Regions from separate parts of the Sporosarcina soli genome, predicted to be linked through region 1. Evidence: riboswitches for the same ligand, from Rfam matches in the RefSeq annotation. Region 1 holds a riboswitch; each other region holds the start of a gene.
What was found. Region 1 has a riboswitch for thiamine pyrophosphate ahead of thiT (energy-coupled thiamine transporter ThiT). Riboswitches for the same ligand answer to the same signal wherever they lie in the genome.

Region 1 (8,145 bases):
TTCACATTTGGAGGGGATTCGCGCATTAGCATTCATCAATAACGTCGATCAGCTTCGCATGAAGGAAATGAAATTGCAGTATAACGAAGCGCCGGTAGCCGTTCTTTATTCGGACATGAAGAAGTTTGAGCGTCAACAGACGTTGGAAGCCTTCCGCAAAGGGGAGTCCCGAATTCTGATTGCTACCGATTTAGCGGCTCGTGGCCTCGATATCGAAGGGTTGACGCATGTCATTCATGTGGACGTGCCTCATACAATCGAACAGTATTTACACCGTTCAGGAAGAACTGGACGAGCGGGGAATGACGGTGAAGTGCTCACTTTATTGTCCTATGCAGAAGAACGCGATTACCGCAAGCTGACAAAGGGCATGAAACCGATCCAAAAAATGTGGTATAAGGGCAAGCTAATGGAAGGAAACTCAAAAACGGTCGGAAAAAATAAGAAAAAATAAGAAAAAGACTATCCTGGAATCCAAATGCTTCGGATTTCCTGGGTAGTCTTTTTTATAGGTGTAAGGTCATGAATCGCCAATAAAGTATCAACGAACGCCAATAACTCATTCAAGAAAGATGATTCTTACCGAGCGATTAGATTTCCGTCAAGATGATCGGTTGGCCTTTTGTCACGATAATGGTATGTTCTATCTGTGCAACATGGGAATTATCCGGGGTGATAAATGTCCAACCGTCGCCGGATTCGATGATATGCTCTGCTTTTTCAGAGATGAACGGCTCAACAGCAAGGACCATCCCTTCTTTTAACAGCGTTTTGTCCCAAGCATCATAATAATTTAAAATATGCTGGGGCTCTTCGTGTAAAGAGGTCCCAATTCCGTGGCCCGTTAAGTTTTTAATGACCGCGAGTCCGTGGCTTTTCGCTTCACGTTCGACCGCTTTTCCGATTTGGTTCAAGCTGGATCCGGCTTTCACTTTAGTCATGGCGCGATCAAATGCGCTTTTCGCGACATCGCATAATTGCTGTTTTTTAGGGTCTGGTGTGCCAACGACGAACGAAATGCCTGTATCGGCAAAATAACCGCCGTGTGAACCGGAGACGTCAATGTTCACGAGATCGCCGTCTTTGATGACACGGGAGCCCGGGATACCGTGTGCTACTTCATTGTTAACGCTAATGCATGTATAGCCTGGAAAATCGTATTGATCGATAGGAGCGGAAACGGCATCTTTCTCCTCAAAAAGCCGTCCGGCAAGTTCATCGATTTCTTTCGTTGTAATTCCAGGGACTGTTGCCTCTTTCAAAGCTTCCCGAATTTCCGCAACAATTTTACCGATCTTTTTTAAAGCTTGGATTTCCTGCTCAGTTTTTGCAATCATAAATGCACAAATCCTTTCTTCCGTTCATTCTTTTTCATACCATACTATATCATAATGAAGGCAAAAAAAAGCCTGCAAACATTTTAGCGCGTTTGCAGGTTTTTTGTCATTTTCGGGAAACTGTCTTTTTGCTTACTTTTTTTTCCTCCATCACTTTCCGGACAATCGGATAAACGATAGGTGCTAATTTAATGGCTGTTTTCACTACTTTACCCAATTTCATTGTATTCCTCTCCTAAGACAAGCATTTATTGATTTTTTTCCCTGTAAGTTTCGGTAGTAAACATTCATTTTACTAGTTTGACACCTTGAATGATATTCCAAACAACGATGACTAGAAAAAGAAGGCCATAGATGAGCGTAAATAGAACGGGCGCCCATTGCCAAAAATTGAATCGGTTATTGTGCAGAAGCAATTCATCCATAGGGGATGACATCGATAACATGGAAAAGGTATAGATGATGAAACCGGCGATGAGCAGGATGACAGGAACGAGATGAGACACGAGCGAACGTTTTGCATGGTGTTTCACTTCGCGATCGTCGGTAATGAAGTACACAATCCCAGGAAGTAAAAAAGGGGCAAAAAAGACACTGAAATAACATAAGGCCGCTAATAGTTTATGGTTCGTCATCATAATCCCTCCAGTTGGCACTGACGCTATCGGAAACTAAACGTCTACTATTCATCTTGATTATATAGAGGCAGTCTTATACAATGGGACTGTAATTGAATAATGGAACCACAAGGGGTGCCTAGTTGGCTGAGATTGGACGGGATGTCCTGACCCTTAGAACCTGTAAGATCATTCTTGCGTAGGGATGTGGATGGAAACAGACATAATCGATGTCCCGTTCTATCCGGGAGATCGTTTTTTATTGTCTGGAAGTCCGGGAACGCGCTTATCTTCTATCGCATCCCCGCTAATAGTGGGGAGGAATTTATATGGAACGTCAAAAACTTCAGCTATTACTTGAAGTGGCGATTTTAGGTGCAGTGTCATTTGTGCTTGATAAAATCGGCTTTTCGTTGCCGCAGGGAGGATCGATTACGCTGTCGATGCTACCGATTATCGTCATGGCATTTCGCTGGGGGATGGTTGGTGGAATGTTGACAGGGTTTGTAAGCGGCCTGTTACAGTTGGCAATGGGCGGCTATGTATTCAATGCGATCCAAGCGGCCCTTGATTATTTTGTTGCCTATACGCTAGTTGGTGTTGCGGCTGTTACACTCGGTTGGCTGCTGTATAGTAAGAAAACAGGACAAAAGGGCTCAATGGTAACTGCAATCGTTATCGGTACAGTGATTGGTGGGGCACTTCGTTATTTAATCCATTTTATTGGCGGAATTGTGTTCTTCGGATCCTACGCTCCAGAAGGGCAACCTGTATGGATTTATTCACTTGTGTATAACGGAAGTTATATGGTTCCTTCCATTATTTTATCAGCTGTTGTCGCCTCAATATTGTTTACATCGGCCCCACGTCTGTTGGATCGTAAATGAAAAAACGCCGTTCTCCTCGGAGGAACGGCGTTTTTTTATAGATGCTTGTTTTTCGCTTTTCTTATGAGGAAGCAACCGGTTCCGATCACAGCTGTCAGGAAAAGGGCGGCGGATGAAACAAATAACTCATTTATTCCATTTTTTACAGCAATACCAATAAATGTCCACATGAAAACAAGGTTCAAGGCGATATCTGCATGATGGTAAAGGAAGTGGAGTGCAATAGCGGTTGCGAATGTCAAATAAAGGACTGTCCACAACGGATCGCTTAAGCCCCAGCCAGACCATTCATGCAAAGTGAGGACATAGCTGATGTTCGCAATCGTAGCCACAAAAATCCATCCTAGGTAGACGGCGATCGGTAATCTTCCCAAAAATTGTTGATCTTTTTTCGGATACGTAAAGTAAAGCGCAAGAAGTGTTAGCAGAAGACTTATCATGATGATAATTGTCCAATCGAAATAGCGGAAATGCCATAATAGAATCCAAGCGATATTGAACAGGCAACTGATGCTGAATAATATCCCTCTAAGATTGAGGACCACTCGATTGGTATCGTTGCGGTTTCGATTAGAACCAAATAACCAGCAGGCGAGTAATACGTAAATCACAGCCCAAATGATAAAGACATATCCAGCAGGGATGAAAAGGACTGGTAATTGGTTAGCGATTTCACCGGTGGTTTTACCGTTGAGTGGCAGTATATTTGCTACTGCATTCATAAGTACGACTGCAATGAGAGAAAGGGTCATGATGATCATTCTAAACATATTCAAATCCTCCTATTGAATAGTATACAGAGGAAAGATGAGGAAGGCGAAAGAAAATATGAAGTTTCCGTCACAATTGCAATATTTCGTCTGTAGAATATTCATGCTATACTGGATACATGTTTTTGGAAAATTTGGAACTATGAAAAGGAGAGTGCCAAAAGGGATGTGCAGCACATTTAAAATGCTTAGGCAAAGAGTATTTCTTGCATGGCTGATCAGTTGGCACGAAGATGCGGAAGATTTTACTTGGATGGACATCGCAGGATATGATGGAATGGTAATCGGGAAGCTGTGAGAATTTATTGCGCAAAAAGGGTGAATGGACATTGATTTTGCTTGAAGGACAAACATGTTATTTACGCATCTTAACAGAAGATGATGCGACAATCTTTACGGAAATGCTAATTGCTAATAAAGAATATTGGTCTATTTTCGAACCGCGACACGAAAATAGTTATTTCACCGTAGCCGTTCAAAGGGAAAAAATCAGGGAATCGCTCTATCAAATGAGGGATCGGCGGGAATATAATTTTGGTGTTTTTGATTCCGCCACAAGCCGGCTAATCGGACATATTTCACTTTACAGCATTAAAAGATTGCCTTTTTCGAGTGGATTTATCGGGTATTCGATTGACGAACGGGAAATAGGAAGGGGACTGGCGACAGAAGTGGTTCGCCTCGTTACGAAGTTCGCGATTGAAAAAGTGTCCTTACATAGAGTAGAGGCCTATGTCTCACCGCGCAATACGGGATCGGTAAAAGTGCTGGAGAAAGCCGGTTATACTCAAGAAGGATTATTGCGGAAATTATTGTACATCAATGGTGTGTGGGAAGATCATTATCTCTACACCATGTTGGAGGATGAATATTGAAAGGGTAAGGCCGCATGGCGGAAACTCACTGCAAAAATAAGAAGCCGGTTCCTATGAAAGGAGAATAGGCTTCTGTCTAGACTTCGGGCGCCAGACGCTCGAGTCGCTTCAGACTTGCTGATAAAGGCAAAGAACGCCTTTATCTTCAAGTCTTCCAGCGCTTGTCGCATCTAAGCGGCGCCCTACGCTTTTCGTTTGTCTATTTCCCGGGAAATATGTCATTGCATTATTTCCTCATTTACATAGCCATCGACAATGACATCCAGTTTTCCAGTATCCGGGTGTACGACCAGACCATGAATCGGTACGTTTTGATCCATTAACGGGTGATTTCGAACTGCATCGACACTCGCTTTGACACTTTTTGTGACATCGTTAAAACCATGAAGCCATTGTCTCATATCTACTCCGGAATATTTTAGCGTTTTAAACAGGCTCTTATCAATTCCGCGCTCCACCATTTTTCCAATGATCGACTCCGTGTCGATTGAACTCATCCCACAATCGTGATGGCCGACAATATATACCTCGTCAGCTTGGAGTTCATAAATTGCGATAAGGATACTTCTCATGATCCCGCCGAAAGGATGCGTCACAACTGCTCCGGCACTTTTAATAATTTTGGCATCCCCATTTTTCAAATTCATCGCTTTAGGCAATAACTCGGTCAATCTCGTATCCATACACGTTATGATGACGATACGCTTATTAGGAAATTTGGTTGTCGCATATTGTTCATACTCTTTTTCGTGTACAAAGTTTTCATTGAACGTAAGAATTTCAGATAAGATTGTCATAGACTCTCTCCTGTCATCAAATAATTTCCACTTATCATACAGGAAAATAAGGAAAAAGAAAAGAGTTGCCAGTCGGCAACTCTTAGAACTTATTCTCTGGTTTTGGATCAATTCTTACCGAGTCGGCAGTAGGAAGAGCTTTTGCTAGGTAATGCATGATAAATCCGCCTACCAAACCAAGGCAAACTGTATATCCAATGACTGTCGAAAACATTAAGCCCATGTTTAAGACCCCTCTCTCCAATGGTTGTTTGACACTGTCTCTATTATACAGCATCCCATCTCATTATTTAAGAGGAACTTGAAATGTTTTTATCAAATGTGACATATCTTAGAATGCCCAGTTGCCATTACGGAAGATTGGTTCTGTAGAACCGTCATCCAGTATACCGTCAATATCCATTTCGGCGGAACCGATCATGAAGTCGACATGTGTAATACTTTGATTGAGCCCACGTTGTTCCAATTCCTCACGAGACATCGTTTTCCCGCCTTCGATGCAAAATGCATAAGCACTCCCAAGAGCAAGATGATTGGAGGCGTTTTCGTCAAAAAGCGTATTGTAGAACAGTAGTCCTGATTGGGAAATCGGTGACGTATGTGGTACGAGCGCGACTTCGCCTAAATATTTTGCCCCTTCATCCGTATCAATCAACTGTTTCAACACTTCTTCCCCTTGTTCGGCAGATACATCAATGACACGTCCTTCTTGGAAGGTAATTGTAAAGTGATCGATGATATTCCCGCCGTAGCTTAACGGTTTCGTGCTGGAGACGACTCCATCGACACCTGTTTTCAAAGGTACGGTAAACACTTCTTCGGTTGGCATATTCGCCATAAATGCATGTCCTTTTTCGTTGACACTCCCCGCACCACACCATAAGTGCCCTTCGGGTAATTCAATCGTAAGATCGGTACCAGGAGCCGTGTAATGGAGTTTGCGATAACGTTTTTGATTTAAATAATCGACTTTTTCATGCAAACGGTTGTCATGCTCAATCCATTCTTGTACAGGGTTTTCCTGATCTGCACGGACCGATTGGAAAATGGCGTTCCAAAGAGCCGGTATACGCTCTTCAACTGGAAGTTCAGGGAACACTTTCGCGGCCCATGCTTCAGATGGAGCGGCAATGACAGTCCAGCTGATTTTATCGGATTGAACATATTGGCGATATTTATCAAGCGCTTGGCCGGATGCTTTTTGGAAGTCGCTAATCCGTGACGACTCCACTCCTTTTAACAGGTCGGGACTTTGAGAAATAATGCTCATGAAAGCCGCACCTTTTTCCGCCAGCTGTTCACGCTCCATCACTTTCCATTCTGGAAATTCGGCAAATGAATCCGATGGGGCTTTTTCATAGCGGATCCGGGTTACGGCATCATCGTTCCAATCGACAAATACTTGACGTGCACCGGCATCATACGCTTTTTCCACAACGAGACGGACAAACTCCGTCGTTTCAGTAGATGCGCTGATATAAAGGTATTGGTTCGGTTGAATATTCACCCCGACTTGTACTGCAAGGTCTGCATAATGAGCCAATTGTTGTTCGAAAGTGGACATAAAGCATTGCTCCTTTCCTAATCCTCTTCATAGTAACAATTTAAGCTCCATGGGTGCAATGTAGAACCGATTAGGGATATGCCTAATTTGAAAAATAACAGCAGTTTATTCAGATGGAGCATCTAAAGAATTTGAGATAAATGCCGAAATAAGAAGAAGTATGGAATATTTGGAGGTTCAACCTATGGATTTATCAACAGTGTTCGGGCTTGTTCTTGGGTTTGTCGCTCTTTTTGTAGGAATGGCCATGAAGGGAGTCACACCAGATAACCTGTTAAACTTTGCAGCGATTCTGATTATCATTGTTGGGACAGTTGCAGCTGTCGTCATCGCTTTTCCAATGAGTGAGTTAAAGCGTGTCCCAAAACTTTTTGGCGTTTTATTTAAAGAGCAGAAACTGGCGGCTGATTCCGACATTATCCGCATGTTTTCCAATTGGGCGGATATTGCAAGACGTGAAGGGCTATTGTCACTGGAAGCAAAGGCGGATGAAATCGAAGACCCATTTTTGAAAAATGGGCTTGGTTTAGCAATTGATGGGCAAAATGCTGATTATATTCGAGATGTTTTAACAGAGGAAGTAGAAGCGATGGAAGAGCGACACTCGGCTGGATCACAGATTTTTTCACAAGCTGGTACGTATGCTCCGACATTGGGCGTTCTCGGTGCGGTCGTTGGTCTCGTTGCAGCCCTCAAGGACATGAATGATATCAATGCTTTAGGAACAGCAATTTCCGCAGCATTCATTGCGACACTCCTTGGGATTTTTACGGGATATGTACTATGGCATCCTTTTGCTAATAAATTGAAACGGAAATCCAATGAGGAAGTCAGACAGAAAAAAATGATGATTGAAGGAATTCTTTCCGTCTTGGAAGGGGAAGCACCACGAGTGATTGAACAGAAACTGTCATCCTATCTATCTGTAGAAGAACGACGAAAACTAGCCGTTAAAAACAGGGATGATAAGGAGGCGGGACAGCTTGCCGAAGAGACGTAAGCGGAAAAAAGAAGAACATGAAGTGAATGAATCTTGGCTGTTACCGTATGCAGACCTCCTTACTTTGTTGTTGGCGGTGTTCATTGTACTGTTTGCATCAAGTTCACTTGACGAGGCGAAATTCAGTCAGATATCGTCTGTCTTCAGTGAAATTTTCGATGGGGGACACGGCATCATGGACAACTCGTCCCCTACTGCTGTTCCGGTACCAAAAGATTCGGTTGGAACGGAGAGTGAAAACTCATCGTTTTTAGAAGACCGTCGCTCACTTGGTGAAATCCAAGATCGGGTGGATGAA
Region 2 (8,145 bases), on a different contig from region 1:
CTACCACTCACTTGCAAGAGTGCTAGCACTAGAGACGTGAATTCATGGCCAAGCGGAACACCTGCAAACGTTACGCCCGTGTCTTCACCGACGCGGTTGACACTGAAGCTCGGCGTTCTTTCGAGTTGTGTATGCTCGACTTTGATACGGGAGGACATCGTTGCTAATTCCTCTACAAGACCTAGTATTTCTTTGGAAACTTTATCTGAACCTGTGCTTACTTTAAGTAATACATCGCCTTCCATCATTTCTAGATACTGGGCGAGTTGTGCTTTTATCGTTGCATCTAACAAGATTATCTCTCCTTAACATATAGTACTTCGCCAAACACACCTCGGCGTGTACGCGCCAGATCTTGAATAGCCTTCCTTAGATTCAAAATCTGGAGCATCCGCCGAAGTTTGAAAAGTTAGCGGGGACATGCCCCGCCAACTCGTCCACTTAAATTCGGATTATTAGATTTTACCTACAAGGTCAAGGCTTGGTTTAAGTGTTTCAGCGCCTTCTTCCCATTTAGCTGGGCATACTTCGCCTGGGTTGTTGCGCACGTATTGAGCTGCTTTGATTTTACCTACGAGGATGCTTGCATCACGGCCGATACCGCCCGCATTGATTTCTACTGCTTGTACAACGCCGTCTGGATCGATGATGAACGTACCGCGATCTGCAAGACCTGCTTCTTCGTCTAGAACGTCGAAGTTGCGTGAAATTTGTTGTGAAGGGTCACCGATCATGATGTATTCTAGCTTGCTGATCGCTTCTGAGTGATCGTGCCAAGCTTTGTGTGTGAAGTGAGTGTCTGTAGAAACAGAATATACTTCAACGCCTAGTTCTTTTAGCGTTGCATATTGGTTTTGAAGGTCTTCGAGTTCAGTTGGGCAAACGAATGTGAAGTCTGCAGGGTAGAAGCACACAACGCTCCATTGACCTTTTAGGTTTTCTTCTGTAACGTCGATGAACTCTCCGCTACCGCTATTATAAGCTGATGCTTTGAATGGTAGAATTTCTTTTCCGATTAAAGACATGATTTAATTTCCTCCCAAAGTATGTTTTTTAGAACTTATAGTCGTTAGTTTGAGCGATTAAGGCAAACCTCAAACAACCATATATTTTTTATTATTGGTTAACTATAATAATTCTAATTCAATATTCATTATTGTATAAAGCTCTAAAAATGTCAAGAGTAACGCTTCAATTTAAACTAAACATTAACTAAACGTTTTCAAAGCTGATAAAAATGAATATTGGTAAGTACTTTTTCTCAATTACTTTTATCCTTTCTCAACCGTACAGTAATTTCTGAATATAAAAGCTATTATGATTTTTCATTTAAAAGTAATGTTATGCCAATACAAAAGAAGTACCTGATCGGAATGATTTCCGACCGGGTACTTCTTTATTCAATAAATGAAGGGAAAAATTCCTAGTCTTCTAATCGTCAAGATAGCATTCATTTTCGCTCGTTTTCCTACTATAATGGAAATAGGCATCATGCATGCCCAATGATCGAGAAATTAAAGGAGATGGAGAGCGATTCGAATCAATTGGAAGAAGATCCTGCTCCTTTTTATTGCGGTTTTCATCGTCAGCCAAATTGCCGGCAGCTTTTTTTTCTATGGTTTGGCGGTCAAGCGTGGCCCGAAAGATTTCTTGCAGAATAACGCTGATTTAGAAGTTTCGGATCAGTCGATGGAGCTGTATTTGAACGGGGATTGGATCGAGTGGGTAAAGGATCAGCCCTTTGAGCACCTTACATTAACATCACGCGATGGACTGAAACTGTCCGGTTACTATTTGCCAGCCTCCCAGCCGACCGATAAATTGGTCATCCTGACACATGGCTATTTAGGGAATGGCAAGCAAATGGGGTTATACGGACAGCATTATCATAATGAATTAGGCTACGATATTTTCATGCCTGATGCACGGGGGCATGGAAAAAGCGAGGGAAATTATTACGGTTTTGGCTGGCCAGATCGGCTTGACTTGATCGATTGGACATATTTATTGGTGAAGAAACTCGGACGGGATACGAAAGTGGTTTACCATGGGTTATCGATGGGAGCGGCAACCGTCCTGATGGCTAGTGGGGAAGAAGAGCTTCCTTCTCAGGTGCAGGCCATCATTGCGGATAGTCCGTATCAGTCGGTTTACCAGTTGTTTACGTATCAAATGAATCGGATGTTTCACTTACCGGCATTTCCTTTGCTGGATAGCACGAGTTTGTTGACGAAAATTAGAGCCGGTTATTCCTTCAGGGAAGCTAGTGCAATGACAGAAGTGGAGAAGACGGATGTCCCGATACTCTATATTCATGGGGAAGGTGATACATTCGTTCCGACGGAGATGGCGGAGGAGTTGTTTCAGCAAACCGCTAGTCATGCGGAACTCTATCTCGTTCCCGATGCGAACCACGGTGAATCTTTTGCTATAGCGGGTGACGCCTATCTGGAAAAAGTGGAACTTTTTCTTGATCGGATGATTAATTAGCGTTTGTCAACAGACTGGGGAGGCAATCATTTTGTGATTGCCTCCTTTTATATTTCCCGTCTTAGCCGACTACCAATCTGTGTTCGCTGTAATCGCGCAACGAGCACCAAGCCTAAAATGGCGCCGCTGACACTGGAGACGAGAAAGGGAGGGACGAAAAAGAAAGCCGTGAATGCCGTCCCCATCAATAGTTTGGCATAGGGGACAGCGAGTAGGGAGGCGATGACGCCTGTTCCGATGACTTCCCCGACAGCTGCCAGCCATGTCTTTCTGAAATACTTATAGAAGACGCCCGCAAGAAAGGCGCCGATCATACCTCCTGGAAATGCAAGCAAAGAACCTGTGCCTGTCAGTATGCGGACAAGACCGGTTAAGAAAGCGATCATAACGGCCGGAACGGGTCCAAGCATGATCGCGGCGATGACATTGACGGCATGTTGGATCGGGTAGGCTCGTGCAATGCCGGCCGGAAAGTAAACGAATGTCGAGCCGGCAACCGCGATGGCGACGAACATGGTCATGATGACCATCTTTCGTGTGTTCATGACAACGTCATCCCCTTGTCATTCCCTTGAGGTTGTCGAATGAATTGACAATCTTGAATAACGTCTTCCTCCAATGCATAAAGGGCATTCAGGAAATGAATTTTAAAATCGCCTGGACCTGAAGCATGCTCTGCAGCTTTTTCCCCGGCTTTCTTGTAAAAGGCCAATGCAGTGGTTACGGCGTTGAATGGATCTTCTTCTGCCACAGCCAAGAAAGCGCCAGCGACGGCGCTGAGAAGACAACCTGCACCTGTCAGATGGGACATAAGCGGATGCCCACCTGTCACGCAACTCGTTCCATGCTGATCCGCTACAATATCCCAAGGACCGGTGACTGCAACGACACAGTTATGCGTGCGAGCAACTTCCTCTGCAAGGGCAGTAATATCCGCTTCGCCCTCTCCTGCATCGACGCCTTTGAAACGCCAGTCGACTCCGGCAATGGCAGCCAGTTCCCCTGCGTTGCAACGGATGAGCATCACATCCACTTCCTTTAAAATCCTTAAAATGGCCTCTTTCCGGAAAGCAGTTGCGCCCGCGCCAACCGGGTCTAGGACGACAGGAATTCCTTGTTGATTGGCACTTTTCCCCGCCAATAACATTGATGTTACCGTGTCCTTTTTCAGCGTTCCGGTATTCAATACGGTACAGGATGAGACGGCTGCGATTTCGGCAGCTTCTTCTATCGCGTCTGCCATAACGGGGGAGGCCCCGAGAGCCAGCAAGCCGTTCGCTTGGAAATTGGCGACGACAATATTCGTTATACAATGAATAAGCGGGCGTTCCTCACGCAGTTTCTGTATCAAAGTTGTCATAGTGTATCCTCCTTTAGCATACGGTTTCTTTTCAATGAAGAATTTGGATTTGTCGGGTTCTAAAGGCCTGTAATGCAAGCAATCGACAATAAATGCAAGTAAACACTTTGCAAATGCAATCAAAACCTGCACAAGTGTAAGCAAATAGGGCAGGGTGCAAGCCAATGCCCAGCCTCATAACTGGCGGATGAATATGCAAAAGCCGCTCCCTCATTGCAGAATTGGAAGCGGCGGTAATCATTGTTCAAGCGTTTCCACTTCCCTACGCTGGTTTGACCCAGATCAGGTTCCAAGGGTCCGCATAAATGCGTCTCAGTCTTTCACAAGACTCCCCTAGCGGTAGATCCTTCTATTTTAAATTAACAATAACATAATATGACGAACGGCTCAACGTGCGCAAAGGAAGGAGAGGTACAATCTCCTACATTTAATATGACGGGCACATATTTCCTGAATTGGGGCTTGATCGACTTATCCGATACGTGGGGAATTTAACTTGCTTCAGCAGAAGTCCCGCACTTCTATAAGTGGTGGGATGAATGCTAGAAATGCATTCCATTCAGTGGGGGTTCAAACCCCGGCTGAATAGAGGAACTCAGGCTAAGGTCGCCGCGCCCTGAATGAACGTGCCTTAATTTCTGCAAAAAACCGCAGAAATACGGCAAATCAAACCCTTCGCTGTTTGATTGGCAACGCCTGAGTGACCAACATCCTGTTGGCCCAAGCCTCCGGCGGATGTCACGGATTTTGAAAGGAGTGAATTGAGCAAGCTCAATTCAAAATCCGGACGCAATAACGCCGAGGCGTTATTGATTTACGACCTTTAGAGGGAGTATCTATTGTAGTTCCGTCTAAATAAAGAGAAAAAGCTCCCCGCAACAATAGGCAAGAAGAGGAAGTTGTGCTTGCCGTCAAAAACGAAATTTTACTATTGAAATCGATGTATACAAACATAGTAGTGTTGTAAACGTAATTGTATACATTAGTAAACAATTACGTTTACAAGTATACAAATAAGTACACATCCTTTATTTATATGGGTATACGGAAATGTATACATGTTTACGCCTGCGCACACAACATTACAGTTGTGTGATAAATGAAGGGATAGTATTGATTTGTCTAGAAAACTCCAGTACCATTTTAGTGGAAAGAAAGATTAAGGGAAGGGTGATTGGATTGACGGAATCTAGAATTGCAGCAATTGACGTAGGAAACGATTCATTGAAAGCTATTTTTGGAAAGTTGGAAACGGAACTCAATATCCCGAATGTGATTGCGCAGGATGTTGCAGATCGTCCGATTATCGGTATTGAGGAATTGGACAATCAAGACCCTACAGAAGGTATCCATATCCGTTTGCACTCTCCTACACTACATGACAACAATGCCATTTACCGTGTTGGGAAATTGGCGACAAAGAGCGGGAATTCTACGGAGTTGGACCCGGGAAGTAACAAATCTGAGGAAGATCAGACACTTGTGATGTTGTTTGCTGCTTTGGCATTGGATGCAGCCCGTGAAGAAAACAAAAGTGTTTTTAAACGTAATAATAATGTAATTGAGGCGACATATACGCTTGGGACAGGCCTTCCGCTAAGAGAAGTGAAGGAAGGGAAGGACGTAGGCTATCGTTCCCAACTACTCGGTTCGGTCCACCAAGTCGAATTTTTAGTGACTCCTAAATACCAAGGATTGAAAGTGAATCTGAAATTCGATGAAGTAAAAGTGTATCCGGAAGGGTTCGCGGCATTTATCAATCTTGTAATGGACAATAACTTGAATATCATCAATAAAGAGCTGATTGACAAACGGATTCTGATCCAAGATATCGGGGGATTATCGACGGATGTGGCGGTTATTAAAAACCGTAAAGTGGATGACGATAAGGCACAAGGCTTCAATTTAGGTGTTTCAGAGTCTCTGGATAAGATTCGTGAAGAGATTTACGCGCGTCATGGTGTTGAGCTAGATAGCCGTTCTGATGTGGTCGATATCATTACGAAGAAAAATGACCGTAATCATATTATGGTGCGGGGAAGCCGGACAAGCGTGCATGACATCGTCGATCGGATCCTGTTAGACTTGGCGAAAAAGCAGTATCGTCATTTGCGCAACATTTGGCAAAGAAACTCGCAAACGGAAATCTGCTATTTCATCGGCGGAGGTTCCATCGTATTGAAAGACTATCTGAAGACGTTGAATAACAGTTTGGATGGCTATAATATCGATTTCTTCGAGGATGAAAAAGAGAGCGTTTGGATGATGGCCAACGCATATTACAAACTGATTTCCGATTTTGCTCGAAAAAGCCAGCCGGTGAAGCCGAGGGAAGAAGAAAAGTTAGCGAAAACAAAATAGGTGATGAACCATGAGTGAAACTGGTTTGAAAAGGGGGCAGCCGATTACATTCCGGCTGCCTTCCGATACATCTGACCATACATTAAAGCAATTGCAGAAGCTAAAAGAAGTGGAAAGAAGGAATTTTTCCAGTAAGATCGCCCAGTTTGTCATTGAAGGGGTGAATGATTCCCTTATCAAGCAGCGGGAAGCCATTACGATTCCATTACCGAAAGGCTTAACGAAAGCCCAACGTGATTGGTTGCGGCATGAGCATTCTGAAGCGCTTTTAGGGAGCATCGTCTATCAGCTGATTGCCGATCCAGTCCGTACAGCGGCACTCTACGCCTCATTGAACAGTAACGCCATCGATGTCGATGCAGCTCTTTATGTGCAGCAGGAGACGACTGCGGCGTTAGATGAAACCGCAATACCGGCAATACCGGACAATCCATTGCCGAGTACTGTTATCGACGATGGCGATGACTTGGACAATTTTGATTGGGATCAGGTGGCGATGACAGAAGCATCTGTTGAGGTGGAAGAAGAAACGGATCCTTTAGCGGATTTTCTGGCTCAAATGAATAAATGAAGCGGTGTCTGTGCAAAGAACTGTCGTGAAAGGTCAACTTTTGCGGGGGATTGCACAGACTTTTTTGTTTAGACGAAAAAAGCATGGCAGTGGCAATCTGTATGCCACTGCCATGCTGTTAGTCAAGCAAGCCGACCATTTTTAAACCGTTTAAAATCCCATCTTCGCTGACATTTGTTGTGATATATTTGGCTGCATTTTTTGCATCTTTATGTCCATCTCCCATGGCGACACTGTTCGCAATGGTTGTTAGCATTTCGACGTCGTTCAAGCCGTCGCCGAATGCGTAAATGTTTTCTGGATGAATGCCCAATTTGTCTATAATTTGCTGAATACCGATCGCTTTGGAGCCGCCGACAGGGACGACGTCAACCGCCAAAGGATGCCAGCGAACGAAATCGAATTCGGGGAATTGTTGTTCATATTCTTTTTCGACAGGATCTTTACAGAACAACAAGGATTGGTACAGATCGTTATTTTCGTGATAGCCTGGATCGTAATTGGGAAAATAATCGATTTTCAATGAATGAATTCCGGCAGAGACGTGTTCGTGGTCGGGGGTATTGGCTTTCATATCCTCGTGATTCATGTAGACGACTGGGTGTTCGCGCTCTACTGCGACTTCTGTTAGGCGGACGAGCGCTTCTTTATTGAGCGAGTTTGTGTAAATAGGCTCGCCTTTGAAGACGACATATTGACCGTTATAGCTGACGAATGTGTCAATTTCTAGTTCGTCCAATAGGTCATTGAACATAAATGGTGCGCGTCCCGTTGCAATGGCCACGATATGTCCTTTGTCCTTCAAGTCGAAAATCGCCTGTTTTGTAGAGGGCGGCAGTTTTTTGTCGTGATCGTATAAAGTGCCATCTATATCGAAAAAAATGATTTTTTGAGTCATGGAATCCTCCTTTATGCTGTGCTTATTCCTTATTATAGCATGACAGTTGAAGAGGAGACCCGTTGCACAAAGGAAGGTACACGCTTTTTGAGTTGCCCGTTTGTTTATGGTATACTATTCAGTAACTTTATTGAGGAAGGAATGACGGGTGGACGATGGATAACTAATCTCTTGATTCCGAGAAATTAAATTTTTTCTTTACACGGAAAACAGGATTAGTCTGTCCATTTTTAAACCATTTCCTTCCTCTATGCACGGGCAAGAGGTTTTTTAGGGTACTTTAAATTTGGCAACAATACGGCTAATCCTTCCGATACTACTTCGGAGGGATTTTTTTGTCCCTCCGTTTCTGGAGGAATGCACATGCTGATAGGAACGTTGAATGAGGTAACGGTGGCATATGGAGAAACAGTGATTTTGGATGGGCTGTCGGCGGATATTCAGGCAGGGGCTTGTATCGCGATT
Region 3 (8,145 bases), on a different contig from region 1:
TGCCATGCACCAGCATTCGCCCATCGCGGAACAGGACGATCCGGTGTCCATTGTATTCACAAGCGACGAGATGTGGGTTATGGATTAGTTTTGAGACGGTTCCTTGAATGGAATCTGCGAAAGAGACAAGCTCAAACTTTCGACTCTCCGGAAATGATAACTGGACGGTTTCGCGACCGCAAAGCACCGCTGTCCGCATTGATTCACGTGTTGAAAGGAATGGATACACCGCGTTATCCGAACAGCTCGGGCAGCCGGCTTTTTTCATGCTTGCAACGCCAATTGAAGCGCGATCTCCTGTCCACAAGTCAGTGGATTCAAGTTTCGGATTAAATTGCGTCCCGGTCAAATATTTCAACACATCCGCCACTTGCCGGGCAGCCGTCGTGACGACGATTGGGCTGATGACGCCGACGGTATCGCATGTCATTGTTTGCGAGGGCAATGTTTCCAACAAGCAATGGAGGCATGGTTGGCCTTCCTGAATACCGATCGGAAATGTCAGCCCATAACTGCCGACACAGGCGCCCATGAAAAAAGGGATGCCCAGCTTCAACGCTGCGTCATTGGCGAGCAATCTCGTTTCGATATTGTCGGTCGCATCCAAAACAACATCATGTCTACTCAGCAAATCAAGGATATTTTGAGGCGTCACATCGGCGACAATTCCCGTTACATCGACATCCCCGTTAATGGCGCGCAACCGTTTCTCTGCTGCCACCGCTTTTGGCAATTGGTCGACGACGTCTTGTTCCGTATAGAGCTGTTGCCGATGCAGATTTGTCCATTCAATAATATCCCGATCGACGATGGTAACGCGACCGACCCCCGCGCGGACAAGCATTTCAGCACCGGAGGAACCGAGCGCTCCTGCACCCAAGACGAAAACGCTCGCCTCACGGATCCGTTTTTGTCCTGCTTCGCCAATCGGGGCGAACAGTTCCTGCCGTGAATATTTGCTACTCAATTTGGCACAAGTCCTTCCATCGGGCTGCTCGCCACGGCGTAATCCCGTTCAGGCATGCGCCCAGATTCATAGCCCAGTCTTCCTGCCTCGATTGCAAGTTTCATCGCCCGTGCCATTTTCACTGGATCCCCGGCTTCGGAAACTGCCGTGTTCAATAAAACCCCGTCCGCGCCGAGTTCCATCGCATAAGCAGCATCTTTTGGCGAGCCGATTCCTGCATCAATAATGACCGGTACTTCCGATTGCTCAATGATGAACGATAAATTGAGCGGATTCAAAATGCCGCGTCCCGAACCGATCGGGGAAGCACCCGGCATGATAGCATGGACGCCCAATTCACAAAGCTTGCGTGCGAGCACGACATCATCGGATGTATAAGGTAGAACGATAAAGCCTTCATCCAATAGCATTTCCGTCGCCCTTAACGTTTCCACCGGGTCAGGAAGCAGGGAACGATCGCAACCGATAATTTCCACTTTCACCATATCGCAAAGGCCGGATGCTTTTGCCAATTTCGCGATGCGCACCGCTTCTTCTGCTGTTTTTGCGCCGGCTGTATTGGGCAGCAATGTGTATTTCGAAAGGTCAAGCTGTTCGAGGAAGTTCGGTTGCGACGGTTCGAAAATATTCATCCGCCGTACCGCAAATGTCAAAATTTCGGATTCTGATACGCGTACTGCTTCTTTTTGCACTTCAAACGATGGGTATTTCCCTGTTCCTAACAATAATCGCGAATTGAACGTTTTATCTCCAATTTTCAACATGGTTATCCGCCTCCTACAAAGTGAATAATTTCAATTTGATCCCGGTCATTGATGGGTTTGTCGTATGCGTCTTTCGCGAGAATATCCCTGTTCATTTCCACAATGACGATCCGCTCAGCCAGTTCCAGATGACTAAGCAATTCCTGCACATTTCCGACTTCCGCGGGTACGTCAAACCGGTTGCCGTTCAGTTCGATAGTTCGCTCCATGAAAAATCCCCCTTTTCGGATCGAATGCCTCAATCCGTTCTTTATGCACTTCATTACCTACAATCAAATCCCTGATCATACAAGCCGTTGCCGGCGCTAATAAAATCCCGTTGCGAAAATGACCTGCAGCCACATACATATTTTCTTTCTCGGGTATATGCCCGATATAAGGCAGCTCATCGACCGTTTTCGGACGGAGACCTGCCCAACGTTTCAGAACAGGGAAGCGGGAAAGTCCCGGGACGAAACGTTCCGCAATAGCATTCAACGCTAAATTTCCTGCGACGTTCGTCTGTAAATCTGTTTCATCAGGCTCCATGGTCGCTCCGACAACAAGCGTGCCATCCAAGCGCGGCACAACATAGCAACCTTGATGGAATAACGTATAGGGCAAGTCGATTCCCATCGCATCGAGTTGCATACATTGTCCTTTCACAGTCGTCATTTGCAGTCCCGGCAGTAGCTCGGCACTCGCCGCACCACCCGCGATGACAACATGTTTTGCGTTCCAATCGGCTATTCGATAACCTGCATCAACCGTCTCCACTTTTGTTACGTGAACATGTTCCGATAGGGTGGCGCCGAGTTTTTCCGCAGCCGCCCAAAACGCGAAGGCGGTCTTCTCCGGATGGACATGGACGTCAACCTCGAAAATGGAGGCACCGAATGGAGATGGAACAATGTCAGGCATCCGTTTACAAACTTGTTCGGGTGACAGATGAGTGGCCTCGTGCCAGCGTGATAAGGCCAGCCGTTCTTCTTCAGTCCAGGCCAATTGCAAGATCCCGCCTGTCGTATAACCGAAGTCGATTCCGGAATGATTGCGGAATTCTCGATAGAGCGCCTGACTTTCCTGTGCAAATGAATAGAATGTTTCGTTCAAGTATTCGGAGTGAGCACCAAGCATGCCTGCAGCCGCCTGCGTTGTACCTTGGGCGATGGAACCTTGCTCTAGAAGGTGAACGGATAACCCTGCTTTTGCCGTGTAATAAGCGATACTGCACCCGATGATCCCGCCACCAATTACGATGACATCAACCTCTCGTGACATTTTGCACCTCCCGATAACCGTCCGCTGCTTTTCGAGGATTGTCATGCCCGAAAATCGAAGACATGACGGCGACGCCTGCCACGCCAGCTTGCTTCAATGCCGGGAGGTGTTTAGGTTGGATCCCGCCAATCGCATAAACGGGAATGGGCTGTGACTCGACGATTTGAAAAAGCTCTTCCGTCCCGCGTGGAGGCAAACCTTCTTTTGAGTCCGTTGCAAATACATGTCCATAAAGTAGCCACTCAGCCCCAGCTGTATAGGCGGCTTCCGCTTCCTCGAAGGAGTGGACGGATCGCCCGAACGACAACGCGGGAAATTGCTGTTTGACAAGGGGGAGGGGTGCTCCATGTCCGGGTAGCTGCACTTTGTCCATCCCGGTCATGGCGGCGATATCCGCTCGTCCATGGACAATGATTTTGGATGCGTCAAATCTAGATTCTTTTAACTGTTCGATCAAATTAATCACTTCCGCATCGGTTTTCGATTTCTCCCGTAGAATGACCGCATCGATGGATGATTCGATAGCCAACAGCGTGTCAATCAGTCGTTCTGCTGTCATCTGGTTGTTTGTGACGGCAATCAACCGCATCAAAGCCCTCCTTTCCACACAAAAAGACCACTTCCCAGGTATGGAAAGTGGTCTGTCATTTACGCATAAGTATGCAGTTAAATAAACATAGACGCGCCACTTCCCTCCGCAGGTACGAACCTGTTCAGGTAATAAGGGTATCGGAGTAACACTCGTCTCTCAGTCCTTTAAAAGGATTCCCCTAATGGTCGAATTGATTATGAAATTATCAATCTGTCCTTAGCATAACATGTTTTCTGAATTGTAGCAATCAATCGTCCGAATCGACGTTATGGTAAACTTGTTGCACATCTTCCAAATCATCGAGTGCATCGATCATTTTTTCGAATTGTGCTTGTGCATCGGGATCGAGTTGGACATCATTTTGTGCAAGCATCGTCAGCTCGGCAACAGTGAATTCTGTGATTCCGACACTTTTAAACGCTTCTTGTACAGCGTGGAATTGGTCGGGCTCGGCATAGACGATGACCGCTCCCTCTTCTTCTAAAATATCCCGTACTTCGATATCCGCATCCATTAATAATTCCAGTACTTCATCGGCTGTTTTGCCTTCCAGAGCAAAAACCGCCGTGGCGTCGAACATATAGGAAACGGATCCGCTGACCCCCATATTGCCGCCATTTTTCCCGAAGGCTGCCCGCACTTCCGAAGCGGTACGGTTCACATTGTTGGTCAATGTATCGACAATGACCATTGAACCATTGGGACCGAAGCCTTCATACCGCAGTTCGTCGAAGTTTTCATCCGCTCCGCCTTTTGCTTTTTCGATGGCACGATCAATGATGGCTTTTGGTACACTATATGTTTTGGCGCGCTCCACAACGATTTTAAGGGCTTGATTTAACTCAGGATCGGGCTCGCCTTGTCTTGCAGCCACATAAATTTCACGACCGAACTTTGCGTAAATCCGGCTTGTATTTGCATCCTTTGAGGCTTTCTTTTCCTTGATGTTATTCCATTTACGACCCATAGGGGACCACTCTCTTTCGCTCACGGTTAGTATTACTTCAATAATTATACAACAGCAAATCGCCGGATGACGAGTGAAAACTTCAAAAAAATGGGGGACGGATGATTTCGGTTACTAAAGAAACAAGTAACGAAATCCGAACAAAGTTGAATTTCACTCCAATCAGCGAAAATAGAATGCCATATTTACGAATGATGATGTTAGTAACGATATAATAGTTCGTCTTTTGCGTTGAAAAAGGGAATTATGAAATTGATTCACATGTGAAATTGGCTTATAATAAAAAAGTAATCCATTTTCTTACGGAAAGGAAACGTGGACATGGAACTTATTTATCAAGGCAAGACGAAAGATGTATACAAATTAGAAGGCGGCAATGTGCTATTAAAATTTAAAGATGATGTGACGGGCGAAGATGGCGTTTTCGATCCAGGTGCCAATACGGTCGGTTTGACGATCGAGGGGGCAGGAAAGTCAGGTCTGCGTATGACGAAGTATTTCTTTGTGAAGCTAGCGGAGAAAGGGATTCCAACGCATTATGTCGATGCAAATATCGACGAGGTGTCAATGGAAGTGAAAGCCGCGACAATGTTCGGCAAAGGCTTGGAAGTTATTTGCAGATACCGTGCAGTCGGCAGTTTCTTGCGCAGATATGGTGCCTATTGCGAAGAGGGACAACCGTTGGATGCATTTGTTGAAGTGACGCTGAAAGATGATGATCGAAAGGACCCGCCAATTTCGAAGGACGGGCTTGCGCAACTCGGCATCTTGACAAAAGAGGAATACGATACGCTTGAAGCGTTGACGAAACAAATTTCTGATGTAGTGAAAGAAGAGCTTGCAGTAAAAGGTCTTGAACTGTACGACATCAAACTTGAATTCGGCCGTGACGGTGCTACGGGGGATGTCATGCTAATTGACGAAATTTCTGGTGGCAATATGCGCGTATACAAAGATGGTACGTATATCCCGCCGATGGATCTTGAAAAATTGGTACTAGCGTAAATGAAAACCCGCTATTCATTCCGAAAATGGAATGGCTAGTGGGTTTTGTTTTACTACGTGGAGGAATAAGTTTCCAGACTTAATTTATCACAGAATGGGCATCCTGCTGGCAGAAGAGGAGGATGCAAATTGAAGCATAATACCATATTGGCTATGAGCTTGTTAGCGTTGCTCGTTGTGGGAGGCTGCGCGAATAAAGGGAAGGCGTTGCCGGTAAGTGGAGAGAACGTCAAATCGGTAGTCGCACCGATTGTGAATACGAAGGGCGAAGAAATTGGTGAAGCCAGTTTTGTAGAGGCGGGAGATGGTTTGACGATTAGCATTCAGGCTGAAAATATTCCTGCTGGCGTGCATGGGCTACATATCCATGAAACTGGAGTGTGCACACCTCCGGATTTTACATCGGCAGGAGCACATTTCAATCCAACGAGTAAAGAGCATGGCTTTGATAATCCAAAAGGGTTCCATTTAGGGGATCTGCCGAATATTGAAGTGGGTGAGGACGGTAAAGTTTCCGTGAAAGTGACCACAGCTGAACTTACATTGAAAACGACTGCCGAAAATTCCATTCTCGATCAAGACGGCAGTGCACTTGTCATCCATGAAAAGGAAGATGACTACAAAACCGATCCGGCGGGCAATTCAGGTGCCCGCATCGCTTGTGCAGCCATTACACGCAAGTGAATAAAACGCAAATACCGGTCCATGCAACAAGGACCGGTTTATCTGCTTACGGTTTAAGGATCACCTTGATACATTCATCTTCATGATCATGAAAGCGTTGGTAGGCGATTGCTGCTTCTTCGAGCGGCACAACATGGGAGATGATTTCCGTCGGGTCGAATTCACCTTTTGTGATTTTGTCAAACAGCATGGGCATGTAATGGATGACGGGCGCTTGTCCCATTTTCAGCGTAATGTTGCGCTCCCACAGATTGCCGAGTGGGAACATGTTGTAAAGTGAACCGTAAACGCCTGTTAACTGGACCGTTCCAAATTTTCGCACCGCGTCTTGGGCAATATGGATGGCGCTTAAAGTGCCGCCTTGCAATTTCAATTTCTGACCGGCTTTCTCGGCTATATTCTTTTTCCCATCCATTCCGACGCAATCGATGACAATATCGACGCCACCACTGGTCATTTCTTTAATATGTCCGCCGATATCGTCAAAGTCATCGAAGTTCAAGGCTTCCACCTTATTCATGCGAACGGCATGATTCAACCTGTAAGGTACATGATCAATGGCCAATACCCGTTTTGCACCTTTCATCCAGGCAAATTTTTGCACCATGAGCCCGACCGGTCCGCATCCAAGGACAGCAACGGTATCTCCTTTTTTTACCCCTGCATGTTCCACGCTCCAATAGGCTGTCGGCAAAACGTCAGACATGAAGAGCAGTGCTTCATCGGGAAGTTCGCATGATTCGGGAATGACGAATGGGGTGAAGTTTCCATATGGGACACGCAAATATTCCGCTTGACCACCGGGGTAATTCCCGTATCGTTCCGTAAACCCGAGGAATCCGCCTGTATCCACATGGGGATTCCGATTCGAGTTGTCGCATTGGCTCTCCATTTCATGCTCACAATAAAAACAATGTCCACATGCTAGATTGAACGGAATGACGACGCGATCCCCTTTTTTCACTTTCGTGACGGCAGGTCCGACTTCCTCGACAATGCCCATCGGCTCATGACCGATGACATAGTCCTTATGTGTTGGTAACGCACCTAAATAGATGTGCAAATCGGAGCCGCATATCGCAGTGGAAGTCACTTTAATGATAATATCGTCCTTCTCTTCAATCTTCGGGGCATCTACATTTTTCACTTTAATATCTTTGGGACCTTGGTACGTAACTGCTTTCATGGAATTCCTCCTTCTACACATTCATCATTAGTTTTCCCCCTAAAGAATTTTCTAACCATCACTTCATTCAACGAGACGCCTCAATTATGAGAGTGGAAACCGTAGATTGAGGGGAATAAACAATAGTCACACGTAGATTTTAATTTTATTTTTTGAAAATTTATAGTGGCTGCAAAAATCGTTTTTAACCTCATAAGGATAGGGGATGTAAGTATTTTTGAAATATCTAATTTGCTTATTTTTTCTGTTTAATCTCTTGGAATTGGTTGACAGCGGTATAATGTTCCTCTATAGTTGTCAACTAAGTGCCAGGGATGGTACGGAAAATTTCGTTTACTTCTTCGCCAAGACGAATGAATACACATTGCCAACCTAATTAGTTGTGCGGGTGGATGAACGAGTATGTTAGTGAAATTCAAGATATCGAAAGTGTCTTTCATATCAGCGAATAATGTTTACTGTAAAGCTGTTTCTATAATGAACAAAAGGACTCCAACACCTTTTGATAAGGCGCTCTTTTTTGCTCTTCATACTGCAAGGCAGAAAGTTAGCCCGATATTGCCATCACCAATTGCATCAGCATTGGGTGATATCTACGTAAGTTTCCTTGCTATATCCACATGGAATACCGCGAATAATATGCCGGGATAGCGTCAATCTCACTGACGGATCTTGGCCTTTACCAACCTCAATCTACTAATTCACTAATTTTGGTTTGCA
Region 4 (8,145 bases), on a different contig from region 1:
AGGCTTAAAGTAGGGGTTTAGGGCTTCTCTTGGTATTAGCGTACTATTTAGCAGTGAACATTATACTTTAAGTATCGCGTGATTAGCTAAGGGGTGTGCTAAAAAGCAAAAACTCATGTTTAAGAACATATAAATATTTTCTGTCATCCTTAACTTTCTGTGCAGTAGAAAGTAAGGATGACAGTTTTTTTCTTTAGCAAATGTTTTTATAATGAAAGTAATATGTTAGCTCCAGGCAACCGAATGGATTATCCTCGCTTCCTTTTATTCCTTTTGCCATTAATATTGAGGAATTCACTTTCTTCCGCAAATTCCACTTCTTCATTTTTCGGTGCTGTATCATATTTCGGCATGACATTTCGCTGGTTACCCTTATCTTTATTACGATTTTTGTTATCTTCCGACATTGCACAGTCCTCCCTTTTGTAAAATCCTTTGTTAGTATGTTCAAATGGAGGTTGATTATTCGGAATAAAAATCGAACATTGCTCACTGCATATTGATAAATATTCCCTCAAGATCCGCTTCTTTTTTCAATAAACCCGTTTCCTTCATCCAATCCGCAGTCACCTTCCACGTTTCTTCGTTCTGTTCGCCAAAATTTCCGGGTGAAATCATTTTCGGAAGAAGAACAGCAAGCGATTCTTTTTCCACTTCTTCAATAAGCGGGAAATTGGCTTCGTCTTGGTGTTTCAGCAAGATGGACAATGCTTCATCTGGATCTTTTTCCATATCGGCAAATGCTTTTCCGGCGGCACGCCAAAATGCTTCGATGTTCTCCTGATCTTTTTTCCATGTGTCATCACTCGTCACGACAACAAGTTCGTAAAACGATGGTACACCGTAGTCTGTCGGATCGATGTAGCCTGTAGGGAATCCTTCATATTCCAGCAACGGCACTTCGTGATTGATATATGCCCCGATGACGGCATCTGCTTTCTTTGTTATTAATGAAGAATTTAATTCAAATCCGACATCGACCATTTTTACTTTATTGAAATCAGCGTCGTCTGCCTCCATTATTGTTTCAAGCATTGCTTCATTCAATGGAATTCCAGAATAGCCAATTGTTTTTCCTTCTAAATCTTTTGGCCTTTCAATCCCGCTCTCTTTTAGAAAAGCGATATGATTTAATGGTGATCGGACAATGACGCCGACCGATTTAACACCGATATCTTGTTCGGATTTTGCAATGATGACATCTGGCTGATAGGTGATGCCCATCGTCACTTTTCCAGCGGCGGCAAGATTGATCGGGTCAGTGGGATTTGCGGGGAACTGAATATCCAGTTCAATCCCTTCTTCTTCAAAATAGCCTTTCTCCTGTGCGACATACAAGAAGCTATGTACGGCATTTGGATACCAATCGAGCATAATGCTCACTTTTTCCGTATTTGTTTCATCTTGATTGCAAGCGCTCAGCAATAGAATAATTACAGCACTTGCTAATAATAATGAAATCTTCTTCAATTTATATTCCTCCGTTTTACGAGACGTTTTTCAATAAAAGTTACACAGACAAACAAAACAATTCCGACAACAGTCAAGACGAAAATAGGTGCGAAAACGGCTGCTCCGTCAAATTGCGTCATCATGCGGCGGCTGAAATATCCGAGTCCGGCTTGCGCACCGAGCCATTCCCCGATGGCAGCCCCGATCACGCTCAATGTCACAGCCACTTTCAAACCGGAAAAGAAATGGGGGAGGGCGGTAGGAATCGAATACTTCAAGAAAATATCCTTTTTCGTTGCACCCATCGTTAACAACAGTTCCTCCGTTTCTTTCTTACCGGATGCTAATCCGTCAAATGTATTGACGGTAATCGGGAAAAAAGTGATCAGTACCGCAACAGCCACCTTACTCCAAATTGTGTAGCCGAACCATAGCACGAAAATCGGTGCCAATGCAATGACAGGAATCATTTGGGAGGCGATCAGAATCGGATAGAGTGCTTTTCGTACCGAAGGATTGGAAAACATCCAAACAGCGATTGCCGTACCTGAAACAATTGAGATGGCGAGCCCGATGATGATGGTCAGTAAAGTGACGGGCAAATGATTGATAATCAGTACTTCTTTTAATTCCCAAAGCTTGATAGCAATTTGAATTGGTGAAGGAAGGATGAATGCTTGATTGGCCAGTCGTGCTCCGATTTCCCACACACTGAGAAATAGAAGGACAATGAGCAGAGAAGATGCGTTTTTCATTGCATCACCTCTTCCCGTAATGCACACAGCAATTGTTCTTTCAATTGAAGAATCTCCGGATTATGTAAATCATTCCGTGAACGAGGTCTTCCCAGTGGCACTTCGATTTCTTCAAAAGATGTGACAGGTTTATTCCGCAACATGAAAATGCGGTCTGATAAGAACAGTGCTTCTTCTACATCATGTGTAATGAAGAGCACGGTGGCCGTCCGCTTTTCCCACCGTTCGATCAACCACTCTTGCATCGCTAGTTTTGTAATAGCATCGAGCGCAGAAAAAGGTTCGTCCAATAAGAGGAGCGGATTGCCGGAGAGGACAGCGCGCAAAAAAGCGACGCGCTGTTTCATCCCACCGGATAATTCCTCCGGATAGTTGTTTTCCGTTCCGGCAAGGCCGAACTCTTGCAATAGAGGCATGATCTGTTCATGGGCACTCTTTTTCTTCATCCCGGCAATTTCAAGTGGTAAACAGGCATTTTCCAATACAGTACGCCAAGGCAATAGAAGATCTTGTTGCGGCATATAACCGACCTTGCCGAGGCGCTGCCCGTTCAGATTGCCGTCCAGTGTAATGGTTCCTGTTGACGGTTCGTCCAATCCTGTAACGAGGCGGAAAATCGTGCTTTTCCCCGATCCACTTCTCCCGACAATCGAAATGAATTCGCCTGGGCGGATTTTGAAAGATAGCTGATCTAAGATGTTGTCATTCGATCCATAACCGAATGTTACTTTGTCAAACGCTAACATTGACGGTTTCAGCTCCAGGCCACATCTGTTTGGTATTCGCCATATCCCAGAACATATATTCAAAACGAGTCGTATTGAGGAAAATCTCTTCTAGCTTCAGCAATTCATGTTCCGGTTTGCCTTCCGCCGCTTTGTCCATCAGTTCGATACACCAACCGGCGAGTTCCCCAAATTCTTCTGAGGAGTACATACGCACCCAATCCCCATATAATGGATGATCAGCAGCTCCTGGAATGGCATTGAGCTCCTTGCCGATCTCCCAATAGCTCCATGCACAAGGAAGCAATGCGGCAATGACTTCAGCGGTTGTGCCATTTTGACAGACATGCAACATGTAGTGCGTATAAGCAAGAACGATAGGAGAAGGCTTTGCCGTTTCAAGTTCTTGTTCGGAAATACCAAATCGCTTCACGTAGCTTCGGTGAAGGGCCATCTCCGTGTTCAATGTACCGTCGAGGAGCGAAGCGAACTTGCCCATCGTTTCCAAATCGTCCGCTTTGACTGCCCCGATCGCAAACACTTTCGAGTAATCAATTAAATACAGATAATCTTGTACCATGTAAAATCGGAATTTATCCGGATCGAGCGTCCCATCGCCAATTCCTTGTACAAATGGATGACTATGATTCTGTCTCCAGATTGGTAACGTCTTTTCAAGCAAGCGATCAGTAAATTTCATTTTTCCAACACTCCCTTAAATTATTGAAACCAATCCATTCCATCCGCTTTGGCAATCATCGAAGGCTCTCACTTTATCTTCAAAATAAAGCGAAAAACCCACTCATGAAGAAGGAGTGGGTTGTAGACAGCGTGCTCATACCGAGAGACAGAACGGCAGAATTCATTGTCAGCACCTCTTCCTTACGCTGGTATTAACCAGTTCAAGTTATAAGGGTTAAGGCAATGCCTCTCTCAGCTCTGTTTGAGCACCCCTAGCGGTGGAGCGTATGCAATTGGATTCGCCCCCATTATAGGCATAGTTGAAATGGAAGGTCAACCTTTATTGTTGAAATAGTAAGAAAGGAATGTATGTTTCCTTTTTCGGACTTTGTCCTGTAAAATGAAGAAAAGAAGTGCAAAGGGGAGAGGACATTGAAGTTTTTTCATACAGCGGATTGGCATTTAGGCAAGCTGGTACAAGGGGTTTACATGACCGATGACCAGCGCCATGTGTTGGATCAATTCGTCGAAGCAATCAAAGAAGAAAGGCCGGATGCAGTCGTCATTGCGGGTGATTTGTATGATCGGGCAGTCCCTCCAACGGAAGCGGTTGCGCTATTGGATGACGTGCTTGAGAGAATCACTATTGAATTGAAGACGCCTGTCTTGGCTGTCAGTGGCAACCATGATAGTCCTGGTCGTCTACATTTCGGAAGCGGATTGATGCGCGCGAACGGCTATCATATTGCGGGCCAGATGACGCAAGTGATCGAACCGGTTGTGTTGGCGGATGATCACGGCGAAGTCCATTTTCATCTTGTCCCATTTGCGGATCCTTCCATTGTCAAATACCTACAGGATGACGAGACGATTGCCAATCATAACGACGCGATGAAAAAAGTAATCGAGGGCATTGAGCAAAACATGGCGAAGCGTGCACGACATGTGTTTGTCGGCCATGCATTTGTGACACCACATGGGGAAAGTGAAGCGAATACGAGTGATTCAGAACGACCATTGGCGATTGGCGGGGCGGAATATGTTTCGGCTCATCTGTTTGAACCGTTTCATTACACAGCACTCGGCCATTTGCACCAAGCGCATTATGTGTTGAATGAAACGATCCGTTTTGCGGGTTCACCCTTGAAATATTCCATTTCGGAAGAACATCATCAAAAAGGATTTTTGGTCGTGGAATTGGATGCTGACGGGCAAGTCAGTGTGGAAAAGCGTACATTGAACCCTCAGCATGATATGCGCACTGTCGAAGGAACGATGGAAGAAATTCTGTTACAGCCGATCAGTGAAGATTATGTCTTTGTCAAATTGCTTGATGAGACACCGGTTTTATTCCCGATGGAGAAAATACGGTCGGTCTATCCGAATGCCATGCATGTCGAGCGGAAGATGACGCTACCGAAAGGGCGTTTGGAAAGTGAAGGGCAAATCAGACATGAAAAACAAGATGACATTGCTCTTTTCAAAGCGTTTTACGAAGAGGTGAAAGGGGAGGCAGCCGATGAAGAGACGGAAGGGCTATTCGTGGGAGTGCTCCACGAAGTGATGCAGAAGGGAGGATTTGGCTCATGAGACCGATTCAGTTGACAATGACGGCATTTGGACCGTATAAAGGGACGGAAACGATCGATTTTAGGGAGTTGAAAGAGAATCGGTTGTTTGTTATTTCGGGAGCTACTGGCGCTGGAAAAACGACGATTTTCGATGGAATCTGCTTTGCGTTGTACGGACAAGCAAGCGGTGAAGATCGGACAGATATCAAGGCGATGCGCAGCGATTTTGCGGACGATGCCGTTCAAACGACGGTAGAATTGACATTTATGATCCATCAGCGGACATATCGCATTATGCGACAAATTCCCTACATAAAAAAAGGAAATAAATCCGAAACGGCCGGCCGTTGTACGTTTCATGAATTGACAGCGGAAGGGGAAGTACCTTGTGTCGATCGGCAAATCGTCTCCGAAATTAACAAGAAAGTGGAAGAACTCATCGGTTTTACGCAAGCGCAATTCAGCCAAATCGTCATGTTGCCGCAAGGGGAATTCCGGAAGTTCCTCACATCGGATACCGAAAACAAAGAGACGATCATGCGAAAGATCTTCAAAACGGAGCCTTATCGTGAGCTCGTAGAAAGACTGAAAGTAAAGAAAGACGAAGCTCAATTGGACCTGTCGAATGAGATGCAACTGAGCGAAGGACATATCCAACAAATTCTATCGTTACTCCCGGAACGTGAGTCATCGATTTTCGAAGTGTTGGATCAAGAACATTATAATGTCCAGCAAGTTGTCCTTGGTTTGGAGGAAGAACATTCCTTTTATGAAAGGAAGACAGTCGCTGATAAAAAAAGTACGGATGATGTCTATGTGCAACAGTTAAACATGCAAGAAAGCTATCATACCGCTAAAACGATCAATGAACGGTTAACTGAATTACATGAAAAAGAACGTGCGCTACAGGAATTATCGACAAAATTGCCGCTGCTCAAAAGAAAAGAACAACAATTGGCGGATGCGGACCGGGCTGTCACCATCGGAGAAATCGAAAGACAGTTTACTGCGTTGCAAGAAGAGATGATTGTGAAGGACAGTGAATTAAAAAACGCTACGGTTGCCCTCCAAATGGCGACTGAACAGATGGAGGCGGCAAAACATCGTTACCTCGTGGAGGAAGGGAAACAGGAAGAACGTGAGAAAGTGACAGAAAGCCTGATCCGCCTTCATGATCATCTGCCTGCTGTTTCGGGTTTGGCTGCGAAAGAAGCCGATCTTGAAAGGTTGAAACATGAGGTAAAACAATTGGAACAACAACTTCTTGTAGCAGAGAAAAAAGCGGAAGACGAAGCCGTCAAATCGACAGCATTCATAACAGAGATGGAGCAGATCGAAACGAGACTCGGTTCATATGACGAGCATCTCGATCGGTTGACAGAACTCACAGAAAAATGCAGAGTGCTTGATGAATTCAACGGCTTGGAAAAGCGGAACGCTGTACTGAAAGTAGAGCGAAATGAAAAGGAGATGCTTTACCGAAAACATAAAGCGGAATATGACGAAACGGAGCAGCGCTGGTTTGCCAACCAAGCGGCAATGCTGGCGGAGTCACTTCGCGAAGGAGAAGCATGCCCGGTATGTGGAAGTGCACACCATCCCGCTAAATCGCATAAAAAAATCGAGGGAGCCTTATCAAAGGAACAGCTTGAAAAGCAAAAAGAACAGCTGGCGCAAGTTGAAAAACAGTATCGTCTGGCGACAATCAATGTTGAGAACTGCTTACAATTGTTGAGTGAAAAAAAGAAAGAGATGGAGCGTTTACACATTGAAATGCCAAATGATGAATTGCATGATCAAAAGCGGAAACTGGAAATTGAAATGGCTCAACTGCGGGAGGAGCGAAAAATTCTTGCTGAATTGAAAGAGAAAACGAAACAGCAAGAAATGGTGACTGCTCAATCTGTTCAAGCCAAAACAGATTTGGAACGGGCGTTGCTTGAACGGCAATCCGACTACCAAACGAAGACCGCTGTTTTGGAAACGACGTTACAGACGATTCCGGGGGATGTCCGTGTACTATCCGTCCTGCAAGAACGGATTGCTGACATAGAAAGTCGGAAGAACCAGCTTGAGCGTGAGTGGAAACGGGTGCAAAAACTCCGGGAGGAAGCGGCCGAAAGGTTGGCAGCTGCTACATCTGCAAGAATGCATGCGGAAAAAATGCTGGAAGACGTAACGGGGAAAAAAGAGCTTGCGGAAGCAAGGTTCAAGGAAGCTTTGAGAAACTCTGATTTCCCGACCGAAACCGCATATCGCGAAGCGAAAATGACAGACGCGGATCGTCTTTCATTGAAAGAAAACATCACAACCTTCAAACAGCAGTACCATTCGTTGAGGGAAACGGTCGCCGAATTACAGGAGTTGTTGAAAGGGAAAGAAACTGTTGATTTGGTAGTCTTGGAAGCGGAGATGAACAAGCTGAAATTGGACTATGAAGCGGCATTGAAAGCGTACAATGCTTCTTCTCAATATGAGAGAACAGCGTTGGGTCTGAAAGAGAAGCTTGTCCAATCTTCCACTAAAGTGATCGAGCTGGAACGGACGTATGGGAAAATAACGGATCTATACGACGTCGTCAGAGGGCAGAATGGGCTGAAACTGTCATTTGAACGGTATATCCAGATAGAATATTTAGAACGGATTATCCAATCGGCAAACGAACGATTGAAGGACATGTCGAACGGGCAATTTGTATTGATGCGCAGCGATCGACAGGAAGTACGTGGGAAACAGAGTGGTTTAGGATTGGATGTCTATGATGCGTATACAGGCCAAACCCGTGATGTGAAAACGTTGTCGGGTGGAGAAAAATTCAATGCATCCCTTTGTCTAGCGCTCGGTATGGCCGATGTCATCCAAGGGTTCCAAGGGGCCGTCTCGATCGATACGATGTTCATCGACGAAGGCTTCGGTTCACTGGATGAGGAATCGTTGAACAAAGCGATTGATACTTTGATA

Region 2: it holds a riboswitch for thiamine pyrophosphate, as region 1 does, so the genes downstream of both, thiM (hydroxyethylthiazole kinase) here and thiT (energy-coupled thiamine transporter ThiT) in region 1, are expected to answer to the same signal.
Region 3: it holds a riboswitch for thiamine pyrophosphate, as region 1 does, so the genes downstream of both, ACFPRA_RS18055 (thiamine phosphate synthase) here and thiT (energy-coupled thiamine transporter ThiT) in region 1, are expected to answer to the same signal.
Region 4: it holds a riboswitch for thiamine pyrophosphate, as region 1 does, so the genes downstream of both, tenA (thiaminase II) here and thiT (energy-coupled thiamine transporter ThiT) in region 1, are expected to answer to the same signal.

What each region holds. Positions count from the first base shown of each region.
Region 1 covers NZ_JBHSNO010000022.1:29,550-37,694, reverse strand. Annotated here, with positions in the region: gene ACFPRA_RS23955 (DEAD/DEAH box helicase) at 1-454, shown strand, start outside; gene map (type I methionyl aminopeptidase) at 591-1,337, opposite strand; gene ACFPRA_RS23945 (hypothetical protein) at 1,444-1,560, opposite strand; gene ACFPRA_RS23940 (magnetosome magnetite crystal formation protein family) at 1,625-1,972, opposite strand; TPP riboswitch at 2,076-2,177, shown strand; gene thiT (energy-coupled thiamine transporter ThiT) at 2,284-2,841, shown strand; gene ACFPRA_RS23930 (tryptophan-rich sensory protein) at 2,877-3,611, opposite strand; gene ACFPRA_RS23925 (hypothetical protein) at 3,754-3,909, shown strand; gene ACFPRA_RS23920 (GNAT family N-acetyltransferase) at 3,941-4,486, shown strand; gene ACFPRA_RS23915 (beta-class carbonic anhydrase) at 4,705-5,283, opposite strand; gene ACFPRA_RS23910 (aminopeptidase) at 5,615-6,847, opposite strand; gene motA (flagellar motor stator protein MotA) at 7,032-7,847, shown strand; gene motB (flagellar motor protein MotB) at 7,831-8,145, shown strand, end outside.
Region 2 covers NZ_JBHSNO010000007.1:217,626-225,770, forward strand. Annotated here, with positions in the region: gene ahpF (alkyl hydroperoxide reductase subunit F) at 1-296, opposite strand, end outside; gene ahpC (alkyl hydroperoxide reductase subunit C) at 456-1,025, opposite strand; gene ACFPRA_RS14710 (alpha/beta hydrolase) at 1,651-2,490, shown strand; gene thiW (energy coupling factor transporter S component ThiW) at 2,538-3,035, opposite strand; gene thiM (hydroxyethylthiazole kinase) at 3,032-3,850, opposite strand; TPP riboswitch at 4,093-4,195, opposite strand; gene ACFPRA_RS14725 (Alp7A family actin-like protein) at 5,030-6,211, shown strand; gene ACFPRA_RS14730 (hypothetical protein) at 6,222-6,782, shown strand; gene ACFPRA_RS14735 (Cof-type HAD-IIB family hydrolase) at 6,901-7,680, opposite strand; gene abc-f (ribosomal protection-like ABC-F family protein) at 8,044-8,145, shown strand, end outside.
Region 3 covers NZ_JBHSNO010000009.1:89,068-97,212, forward strand. Annotated here, with positions in the region: gene ACFPRA_RS18035 (ThiF family adenylyltransferase) at 1-967, opposite strand, end outside; gene ACFPRA_RS18040 (thiazole synthase) at 964-1,737, opposite strand; gene thiS (sulfur carrier protein ThiS) at 1,734-1,940, opposite strand; gene thiO (glycine oxidase ThiO) at 1,903-2,991, opposite strand; gene ACFPRA_RS18055 (thiamine phosphate synthase) at 2,975-3,580, opposite strand; TPP riboswitch at 3,665-3,773, opposite strand; gene ACFPRA_RS18060 (YebC/PmpR family DNA-binding transcriptional regulator) at 3,831-4,550, opposite strand; gene ACFPRA_RS18065 (phosphoribosylaminoimidazolesuccinocarboxamide synthase) at 4,872-5,555, shown strand; gene ACFPRA_RS18070 (superoxide dismutase family protein) at 5,685-6,239, shown strand; gene ACFPRA_RS18075 (zinc-dependent alcohol dehydrogenase) at 6,286-7,425, opposite strand.
Region 4 covers NZ_JBHSNO010000008.1:219,766-227,910, reverse strand. Annotated here, with positions in the region: gene ACFPRA_RS16340 (electron transfer flavoprotein subunit alpha/FixB family protein) at 1-21, shown strand, start outside; gene ACFPRA_RS16335 (hypothetical protein) at 249-407, opposite strand; gene ACFPRA_RS16330 (ABC transporter substrate-binding protein) at 490-1,470, opposite strand; gene ACFPRA_RS16325 (ABC transporter permease) at 1,467-2,207, opposite strand; gene ACFPRA_RS16320 (ABC transporter ATP-binding protein) at 2,204-2,953, opposite strand; gene tenA (thiaminase II) at 2,940-3,632, opposite strand; TPP riboswitch at 3,795-3,897, opposite strand; gene ACFPRA_RS16310 (exonuclease SbcCD subunit D) at 4,046-5,203, shown strand; gene ACFPRA_RS16305 (AAA family ATPase) at 5,200-8,145, shown strand, end outside.